Regions from separate parts of the Ralstonia sp. RRA genome, predicted to be linked through region 1. Evidence: riboswitches for the same ligand, from Rfam matches in the RefSeq annotation. Region 1 holds a riboswitch; the other holds the start of a gene.
The links. A riboswitch is a leader RNA that binds a small molecule or an ion and turns the genes downstream of it on or off. The one in region 1 is predicted to bind glycine.
Positions count from the first base shown of each region.

Region 2: it holds a riboswitch for glycine, as region 1 does, so the genes downstream of both, V6657_RS23895 (D-amino acid dehydrogenase) here and gcvT (glycine cleavage system aminomethyltransferase GcvT) in region 1, are expected to answer to the same signal.

Region 1 is NZ_CP146091.1:3,425,557-3,430,329, forward strand. Features, by position in the region: gene V6657_RS16475 (ESPR-type extended signal peptide-containing protein) at 1-737, shown strand, start outside; gene V6657_RS16480 (hypothetical protein) at 972-1,298, shown strand; glycine riboswitch at 1,697-1,794, shown strand; glycine riboswitch at 1,808-1,935, shown strand; gene gcvT (glycine cleavage system aminomethyltransferase GcvT) at 2,062-3,189, shown strand; gene gcvH (glycine cleavage system protein GcvH) at 3,231-3,611, shown strand; gene gcvP (aminomethyl-transferring glycine dehydrogenase) at 3,687-4,773, shown strand, end outside.
Region 2 is NZ_CP146092.1:1,298,561-1,303,333, forward strand. Features, by position in the region: gene V6657_RS23890 (FdhF/YdeP family oxidoreductase) at 1-476, shown strand, start outside; gene V6657_RS23895 (D-amino acid dehydrogenase) at 533-1,786, opposite strand; glycine riboswitch at 1,932-2,026, opposite strand; gene V6657_RS23900 (hypothetical protein) at 2,240-2,629, shown strand; gene V6657_RS23905 (ATP-binding protein) at 2,630-4,243, opposite strand; gene V6657_RS23910 (response regulator transcription factor) at 4,375-4,773, shown strand, end outside.

The DNA of each region.
Region 1 (4,773 bases):
GCAACGCTTCGTACACTGGTGGCGTATGGACTGGGCCGACCTACAAGTTCTCGGATGGCAAGGAGTACAACAACGTGGGCGCTGCGCTCGGCGCACTGGACACCCGTGTTGGCGCGCTGGAAGGCGGTAGCGGCGGCCCGGCCGGTGGTGGTGGAGAAGGCGGGGCAGGCGGCCAGGCCAACCCCATGTTCGCTAGCAAGGGCGCAACTGGAGCCAGCAAGGAAGCGGCCGTGGCAAGCGGTAACAACTCCACAGCCGCTGGTGCCAACGCGGTTGCGTCGCACGACAATAGCGTCGCGCTTGGGGCGGGTTCGGTCACGAGTGGTGCCAATACCGTATCGGTTGGTTCTGTGGGTAACGAACGGGCGATCACCAATGTTGCCGACGGCGCCATCACCGAGAGCAGCAAGGAAGCCGTCAACGGTGGCCAGCTGTTCCGTGCGCAGGCTGACATGCAAAGCAGCGTGAACAACCTGCAAAGTCAAATCAACCAAGTCGACACCAAGGTCAACCGCGTCGGCGCAATGAACGCGGCCATGTCGACCATGATTGCCAGCGCGGCCGGTCTACAGACCGACAACCGCATGGCGATCGGCACGGGTGTCTACCGAGGCCAGACGGCGCTGGCGATCGGCTATCAGCGCAAGATCGGTAACCGTGCGACGGTCACGATCGGCGGCTCCACTGCCGGCGGCAGCGAGTACAACGTTGGCGTGGGCGCAGGCTACGGTTGGTAAGCCGACCACGTTGATGGCTTGAAGTTGACGGACGCGCACCTCACGGGCGCGTCCGTTTTTTCCTTATGGGGGCGCACCCGTCGGCGCCGCACTCGTTTGCTCCCCTCGCTTTTCCCTGTGGGGTTACACGGCTTACGCGCGGTTACACGGTGGCCGTCAGCTTTCGGCCAAAACCGTCCGTTATAGGCAGGACAGCGGCTGAATCGGTCGGTCGCTCACCGGAGGAAGAAAACCATGAACCGCATCGTCAAAGTCCTGGCTGTGACCGCCGTTGCTCTGTCTGCTACCACGGGGGCTTTCGCCCAAACGCAATGGCAGAAAGACCACCCGCGTCGCGCGGAAGTGAATCACCGCCTCGCCAACCAGAACAAGCGCATCCACAACGAGGTGAAGGAAGGCGAAATCACCAAGGGCCAGGCCAAGGCGCTGCACAAGGAAGACCGCCAGATTCGCCAGGAAGAGCGCGACATGGCCGCTCAAAATGGTGGCCACATCACCAAGCAGGAACAACGCACGCTGAACCAGCAGGAAAACAAGGTGAGCCGCCAGATCGGCAACTGATCACCGGCTGACCACCGACCCGCACACCGGCCACACCCCGGGGCAAGGCGAAACCGCCAATGCCCCGAGGGTGTGGCCGTTGTCTTTGGCGTTTCGCTTTTGACGTCCCTGCCCTAGATGGCGCCTTGAATTTGTGTAAGCGGGCGGAAAAAAGACGGGGAACTGTCTGAGCGCAGCGAGTTTTCCCCGTCTCCGCCCGGTTACACAAATTCAAGGGATGGGTCGCCATCTTGGGCGCGCCTTTCTTTGCTTACTTTCTTTGGCAAGACAAAGAAAGTGAGTCAGCCCCGGCAGGGGATGAAACAGGGGATGGACCACCAACAAGAAAACCAAACCCAGGAACACTGCCCCAGCCAATCCTCCTAATTGACAATCCCATCCCCCTTCCGTAAATTCCGCCCATCCATCCGGGAGAGCGTGCCCGCCGCACACGGCCAGGCACCGCCGAAGGGGTAGCACCCGAAAACTCTCAGGCACCAAGGACCGGGCGGATCGGCCAGACATGCGTCTGACCGCACTCTGGAGAGCTGGCGCTGCACGACCACTGCAGGCGCCCACCGAAGGGGCTCACGAACGGCGCGCACCGCTATGCGCCCCGCTTCGCAATCTCTCAGGTACCAAGGACAGAGGGGCCATCCGCGCAGCTTGCATCTTCATGGCGTCACCATGAGGCATCAGGCTGCGCGGGTGGCCTTTTTGCTTTTCTGGTCCCGAATAACGCGCCCTGCCGAGGCCACCGGCGGCGCCCAAGCCGAGAGATTCCATGACGCTCCAACACACGCCGCTCAACGCCATCCACCGCTCGCTGGGCGCCCGCATGGTCGACTTTGGCGGCTGGGACATGCCCGTCAACTACGGCTCCCAGATCGAAGAACACCACGCCGTGCGCCAAGACGCCGGCATCTTCGACGTCTCGCACATGTGCGTGGTCGACCTCACCGGCGCGCGCGTGCGCGATTTCCTGCGTGGGCTGCTCGCCAACAACGTCGACAAGCTGCAAACCCCGGGCAAGGCGCTCTACAGCTGCATGCTCAACCCCAAGGGCGGCGTGATCGACGACCTGATCGTCTATTTCTTCCGCGAAGACTGGTTCCGCCTGGTGGTCAACGCCGGTACCGCGCCGACCGACCTCGAATGGATCGTCGCGCAGAACGCCGCTGCCGGCACCGACGTGACCATCACGCCGCGCCGCTCCGACAACAACGCTGGAGCGGAGCCGCTGGGCATCTTGGCTGTGCAGGGCCCGAACGCCCGCGCCAAGACCTACGCCGCGCTGCCCGGCACGCAGGCCGTGGGCGAAGCGCTCAAGCCGTTCAACGCCGGCTTCGTCACTGTGGATGGCGTGGGCGAGATCATGGTCGCGCGCACCGGCTACACCGGTGAAGACGGTTTCGAACTGGTCGTGCCCGCCGCGCAGATCGCCGGCGTGTGGGAGCGCCTGCTGCAAGCCGGCGTCCGCCCGGCCGGTCTGGGTGCACGCGACACGCTGCGCCTGGAGGCCGGCATGAACCTCTACGGCCAGGACATGGACGAGCACGTCTCGCCGCTCGACGCGGGTCTGGCCTGGACGGTCGACCTGCAAAGCGAACGCGACTTCACCGGCAAGGCTGCGCTGCAAGCCGGCGGCCAGCACGAGCAGTTCGTCGGCCTGATCCTGCGTGACAAGGGCGGCGTGCTGCGCGCCCACCAGAAGGTCATCACCCCCGCCGGCGACGGCGAGATCACCAGCGGCACGTTCAGCCCGAGCCTGTCGCTGTCCATCGCGCTGGCGCGCCTGCCCAAGGACGTGGCCATCGGCACCGACGTGCAGGTCGAGATCCGCGACCGCAAGCTGACCGCGACTGTGGTTAAACTGCCGTTCGTGCGCAATGGCAAGGCGCTGGTTAGCTGAACCCGAATTCCACTCATTCCAAATCTTCCGGAGAACCTTTCATGAGCAACATCCCCGCCGATCTGAAGTACACCGAACACGACGAGTGGATCCGCGTTGAAGCCGACGGCACGCTGACCATCGGCATCACCGACTTCGCGCAAGACGCGCTGGGCGACATCGTGTTCCTCGAGCTGCCGGACGCTGGCCGCACCGTCGCCAAGGACGAAGCGATTGCCGTGGTGGAATCAGTCAAGGCTGCGTCCGACATCTACGCCCCGGTGTCGGGCGAGATCATCGCCAACAACGCTGACGCTTCGGGCGCGCCCGAGTCGGTCAACGCCGATGCCTACGCCGCGTGGCTCTTCAAGATCAAGCCGACCAACGCCGACGACGTGAACGCCCTGCTGTCGGCCGAGCAGTACACCGCCAAGATCGGCTAAGCCGGTCCTTCAAGCCGATGTGCCTGACCCGCGCATCGGCTTTTTGCTGCATTGCCTGAATTTCGAGCCCTTGCCATGAACGCTCCGCACCCCGCTTCCTCGGCGCTGTCCGCCGAACGTCCCTCTTTGGCTGACCTGGAGGCGCGCGACGCCTTCTCGCACCGCCACATCGGCCCGTCTGCCGACGAGCAGGCCCAGATGCTCGGCACGCTCGGCTACGCCAGCCGCGCCGCGCTGATCGACGCCGTGATCCCCGCCGCCATCCGCCGCCAAGACGTGATGCCGCTGGGCGAATTCACGCAGCCGCTGACGGAAGAAGCCGCGCTGGCCAAGCTGCGCGGCATCGCCGGGCAGAACCGCGTGGTCAAGAGCCTGATTGGCCAGGGCTACTACGGCACGCACACGCCGGGCGTGATCCTGCGTAACATCCTCGAGAACCCGGCCTGGTACACGGCCTACACGCCGTACCAACCGGAAATCTCGCAGGGCCGCCTGGAAGCGATGCTGAACTTCCAGCAGATGGTGATCGACCTGACGGCCATGGACATCGCCAACGCGTCGATGCTGGACGAAGCCACCGCTGCGGCCGAAGCGATGACGCTGCTGCAGCGCATCGGCAAGTCGAAGTCGACCGTGTTCTTCGTGGCCGACGACGTGCTGCCGCAAACGCTGGAAGTCGTGCGCACGCGCGCCGAGCCGATCGGCGTGCAAGTGGTGACGGGCCCGGCCGCCGATGCTGCCAAGCACGACGCCTTTGGCGTGCTGCTGCAATACCCGGGCGCCAACGGTGCGCTGCTGGGCGATCTGGCGACCTACAAGGCACTGACCGACGCCGTGCACGCTGCGGGCGGTCTGGTCGTCGCCGCGGCTGACCTGCTCGCGCTGACGCTGCTGGCTGCGCCGGGCGAATGGGGTGCCGACGTGGTGATCGGCAACACGCAGCGCTTTGGTGTGCCGTTCGGTTTCGGCGGCCCGCACGCTGGCTACATGGCCGTGCGTGATGCGTTCAAGCGCTCGATGCCCGGCCGCCTGGTGGGCGTGACGATCGATGCGCAAGGCAACTCCGCTTACCGCCTCGCGCTGCAGACGCGCGAGCAGCACATCCGCCGCGAGAAGGCCACCTCGAACATCTGTACCGCGCAGGTACTGCTGGGCGTGATGG
Region 2 (4,773 bases), on a different replicon from region 1:
CGTTGCCGCCCACCGAGCGCCAATGGCCAACGCCCACGGGCAAGGCGATGTTCTCCGTGTACGGCGGGGTGCGGGAGGACGCCGATGTCCTCGGCGGCGAGGACGTGCTGCGTCTCATCACGTTGCGCAGCCACGACCAGTACAATACCACCATCTACGCGCTGGACGATCGCTACCGCGGCGTGTTTGGTCGGCGCGACGTGCTGTTCATGAACGAAGCTGATCTTGCCGCACGCGGGCTCGAACATGGCGACCTGGTCGACATCGAGACCATCGTGTCCGGCCGGAAGCTGCGCCTGGAGAGGATCACGGCCATCGCCTACAGCATTGCGCGTGGCTCCGTGGGGGCGTACTACCCCGAGGCGAATGTGCTGGTGCCGCTGGACTACATCGACAAGGAGAGTGGCACGCCGTCCTACAAGTCCGTGCCGGTTCGGGTGCTGCGCTCTGAGGCGCCGGTATCCCCGACTGCGTAACACCCAACCGGATCGGGCCTGGATTGTGCTGGCCCGATCCGTTGTGGGATTGGCGATCAGTGCAATGGGCAGTCGCGCGCGATCACGTCGCCGATCATCGCGGCCGTGGCGCCAGAGAGCGTCCAGCCAAGGTGCCCATGGCCCGTGTTGTAGAACACGCGCGCATGCCGCCCGCGACCAACGCGCGGCATCATGTCCGGCATCATCGGGCGCAAGCCGGCCCACGGCACCACGCGTGAGGTGCCGATGGCAAAGTTGCGGCGCGTCCAGGCCACCAGGGGTTCAATGCGATCAGCGCGGATGTCGCGGTTGTAGCCGTTGAACTCCGCGGTGCCGGCCACGCGGAAGCGGCCCGCGCCCAGGCGGCTGGTGACGATCTTCGCGCTCTCGTCCAGCAGGCTGACCCACGGCGCGCCTTGCATGCTGGCCTCATCGTCCAGATGCACGGTGATCGAGTAGCCCTTGACCGGGTACACGTTGATGCGGTCGCCCACCATCTGCGCGACATGCCGGCTGCCGACGCCGGCGCAGACGACCAGCGCATCGGCGGTGATCTCCTGCACCACGTTGGCCTCACTGGTGGAGAGGCGATCATCGAGTGTGGTCTGCAGCAGCAAGCGCACACCGCGTTCAGTGGTTTCCACGTCGCGCACATCCACGCCTTGCATGAAGCGCACGCCGCGTTTCTCGCAGGCCTGCGCAAGACCGCGCGTGAACTTGTGGATGTCGCCTGTGGCGTCCGATTCGGTGAAGTAGCCGCCGTAGTAGTTGCCGCGCAGCGTGGGCTCGATTGCAGCAATGTCTTCGGGGCTCACGGCGTGGCGTTCCAGCCCGCCGGCAACGAGCAGCGCGTTGGCCTTGCCTGCTGCGGTAAAGCTCGCCTTGTCGTGATAGACGTGCAGGATGCCGCGCCGTTGCAGGTCGAAATCGATCTGTTCGCGCTCGGCCATCGCAAACAGGTGCTTGCGCGCTTCGATGGCCATGCGCGTGGTCTCGATGGTGTTGCGGCGGTAGTGGGCGATGCTCGCCACGAACTCGCCGATCCACGAATACTTGTGCCACGACGGCTTGGGATTGAGCAGCAGCGGCGCATCGTTGCGCAGCATCCATTTGATGCCTTTGAGCAGCGTGCCGGTGCTGTTCCAGACCTCGGCATTGCTGGCGGAAAGCTGTCCACCGTTGGCAAACGAGGTTTCCATGGCCGGATACAGATGCCGGTCGAGCACCGTGATCTGATAGCCGAGTTGCGAGAGCGTGTAAGCAGTGGTGACGCCGGAAATACCGGCGCCGACGATGACGATATGCGTCATGGCGGTCCCTATGGAGTGATGTCATAACCGGACGATCCGGTCGGCTCACCCCATCTGTCTTGGGACCTGAGAGCTTGGGCGTCAGCTGCGCTGGCGCCTTCCCCTTCGGTGGGCATGCCCGTGCATGCCTCTCTCCAGATTCGCAGTCGACGCCACAGTCCTTTTGCCTGAGAGTTTCCGGGGTGGTTGCTCCATCGGCGCCGGGCATCGTTGCAACCCGGTCTCTCCTGCGGCGTGTTGCAGCGGTGCGTGTTGCGCCCGCCGCGCCTGCGTGCTGCCGGTGAAGGCAGCGGGTTGGAGTGTGTCACGGGTTGTGATGTTCGGCAAGCCGGGTGATTGCCGAGGTGGTGTGCCGACCGAATGCTATGCTGCGCATCCAAGCGATCTGGGCGCCGCATTTACGCCGGTCGATCGATGTGAAACCGTCCGCAAGAACACAGAGAAGAGGGGAAGATGGATTCAAAACCTGTAGACCAGAACGCCAGCACGTCCAACTCGCCCGCCACCGATTCGACGCGCGCACCACTTGTCATCGCAACGTTGCTGCAGCTTGGCTTCACCCTGCGTTACGCATGGGCCTATTGGGAGCTTGTGCGTACGGGATCGACATCATTGCTAACGGCACTGATTTCCTTGTTGTCCTGCATCCTGCTCTACAACAGTGTGATTCGTCACCTCGCGGGCAAATCCGCGCAGTGGGGCCTGGTTGTGGTGACGGTCGGTTTGGTTTGGTCGTTTCTCAAGTGGGGTCCCGGGAATTTGTGGTCGTACCCGTTCCTGTTCGGTGCGATTGTGGGCACCGTGACATGGGCGTTGTCGCTCAAGGCTTCGAAGCGCGCCTGATCAGGGCTCCAGCCGTGGCAGGCGCACGATGAACCTGGAGCCTTTGCCTTCTGCGCTGCTCACGGTAATCGTGCCCCGGTGCAGTTCGACCACAAGCTTGACCAGATACAAGCCGACACCGGCACCCACTGTGCCGGCCACATTGCCGCCGCGGACGTAGCGCTCGAACAGCCGCTCGATGTCGCGCTCCGGAATACCCATGCCGCGGTCTTCCACCACCACCGATACGCTTTCGGCATTGCCTTGCACATACACGCCAATCGGTTTGCCGGGCGGCGAGTATTTGACGGCATTGCCGATCAGGTTGCTGAACGCCTGGAAGAGCAGCTTGGCGTCACCAAAGAAGGTGTCGGGCCCATCGGCTTCGATGTGTTCTTCGATGCGTGCGCCGGGCGTGCTGTCCCGGTGCATCTCGCAAACTTCGTGAAGCAACGCCGGCAGCGGAAACAGGGTGCGCCGCATCGCTGCGGGCGTCGTGCTATCGAGCCACTGCGAAGAATCGAGCAGATGGTCCATCAGATGCGTCATGCGTTGCACGGCCGCGCGGATCTTGCCGCATCGCTCTTCGATCACCTCCGGTGGGGGCACTTCGCGCATGCGCATCAGCCGCTGTGCATGGCCGTCAATCACGCCCAGCGGTGTGCGGAATTCATGTGAGGCCATGGAGACAAAGTTGCGCTGCAGTTCAGCCAGGCGGCGCTCCTTGTCCAGCATGTCCTGCAGGACGGTCGCCTGTGCAACCAGGGCGTCCTTGCTGCGGCCCAGTTCGATGGTGTTGTCGCGAAAGCGTGCGACGGCCTGTGCGATGTCGCCGATTTCATCGCGACGGTCCAGGCCCGGGATGTCGACGTGCGTATCGTTGTTGGCGATGTGGTGCATGCGGTCAACCAGCACGGCGATCGGTCGGGAGACTGCGTAGGCAAGGTAGGCCACCGCAACCACGACCAGGCAGGTTGCCACGATGATGGCGCCGATGATGAGTTGCCGTGCGTCGTGATAGGCCTGCGCCTCGCGTTCGGTTTCTGCGGTTGCGCTGGCGGTGCTGCGCTCGGTCAGGACGCCCAGCGTGTCGTTGGCATGGTCATAGGCCTGCCATGATTCATCGTGATAGAGCTGCTTCGCGCCCCGAATGTCTCCTGCCTTGGCCGTGATGATCACGCGCCTGGCCAGATCACGGTAGGTATTCCATTGGATGACGAATTGCTGGTACAGCGCACGCTCGGCTGAATCGTGTTCGATTCTTTCGTACCGGGATTGCGATCGCAGGATCAATTCATCGAGCTTGGCAACCTGTTGATCTGCGGCGACCAGATCGGCGTGCGAGGTCGAAATCAGGTACTCCGCTTCCCCATAGCGGTAATCGGAAATGTAGTTGTTGAGATCGCCTAGAATGCGGCTGTTTTGCAGCCAGCGGCCACTGATCTGCGATGACACGCTATGGAAGCTGGCAAGCTGGTCAATGCTGAATGCACCCAGGCCGATGACCAGCAGCAGAAACGTCACAAAGGCAAGCGAGAGCCGAACGCGGACGGGCCGCAGTGCTGACAACGGACGGAATCTGGGCAATCGTGTGTCGGTCGACACGGAAACCGGGCTATGCGTGGGACGTGCCATACGCTTTTTCTAGCAATGCATCAAACTGCAGCGGAAGAGTTCGGCAGATAATGCCACGTGATTACACAGCCAAGGCGTCTATGCCTGCCGTGACATTGGCTGATGGCCCCCCATATTGACGCGGAATGATCATGAGCGATGCTGATCGAAAAATCCTCTGTATTGAGGATGACCGCGAAACCGCGGAATTGATCGTCGAAGAGCTGGTTGAGCGCGGGTTCTCGGTCAACCAGGCCCACGACGGAGAGCAGGGCTTGACCGCCATTCTCCATGACGCGCCGGATCTTGTGCTGTGCGACGTCAGCATGCCCGGCATGACGGGTTTCGAGTTGCTGGAGAAACTCGGCACGCTGGCGCCGCGCTATTCCGAGATTCCCTTCGTGTTTCTCACGGCGTTCGCGCAACGCGAGTACGAACTCAAGGGCCGCCGCCTGGGGGCTGACGACTATGTGACCAAGCCAGTCGACTTCGACATCCTGAGCAGCATCATCGAGACACGGTTGGCCAAGAGCGCCCGCACGCGCAAGCCG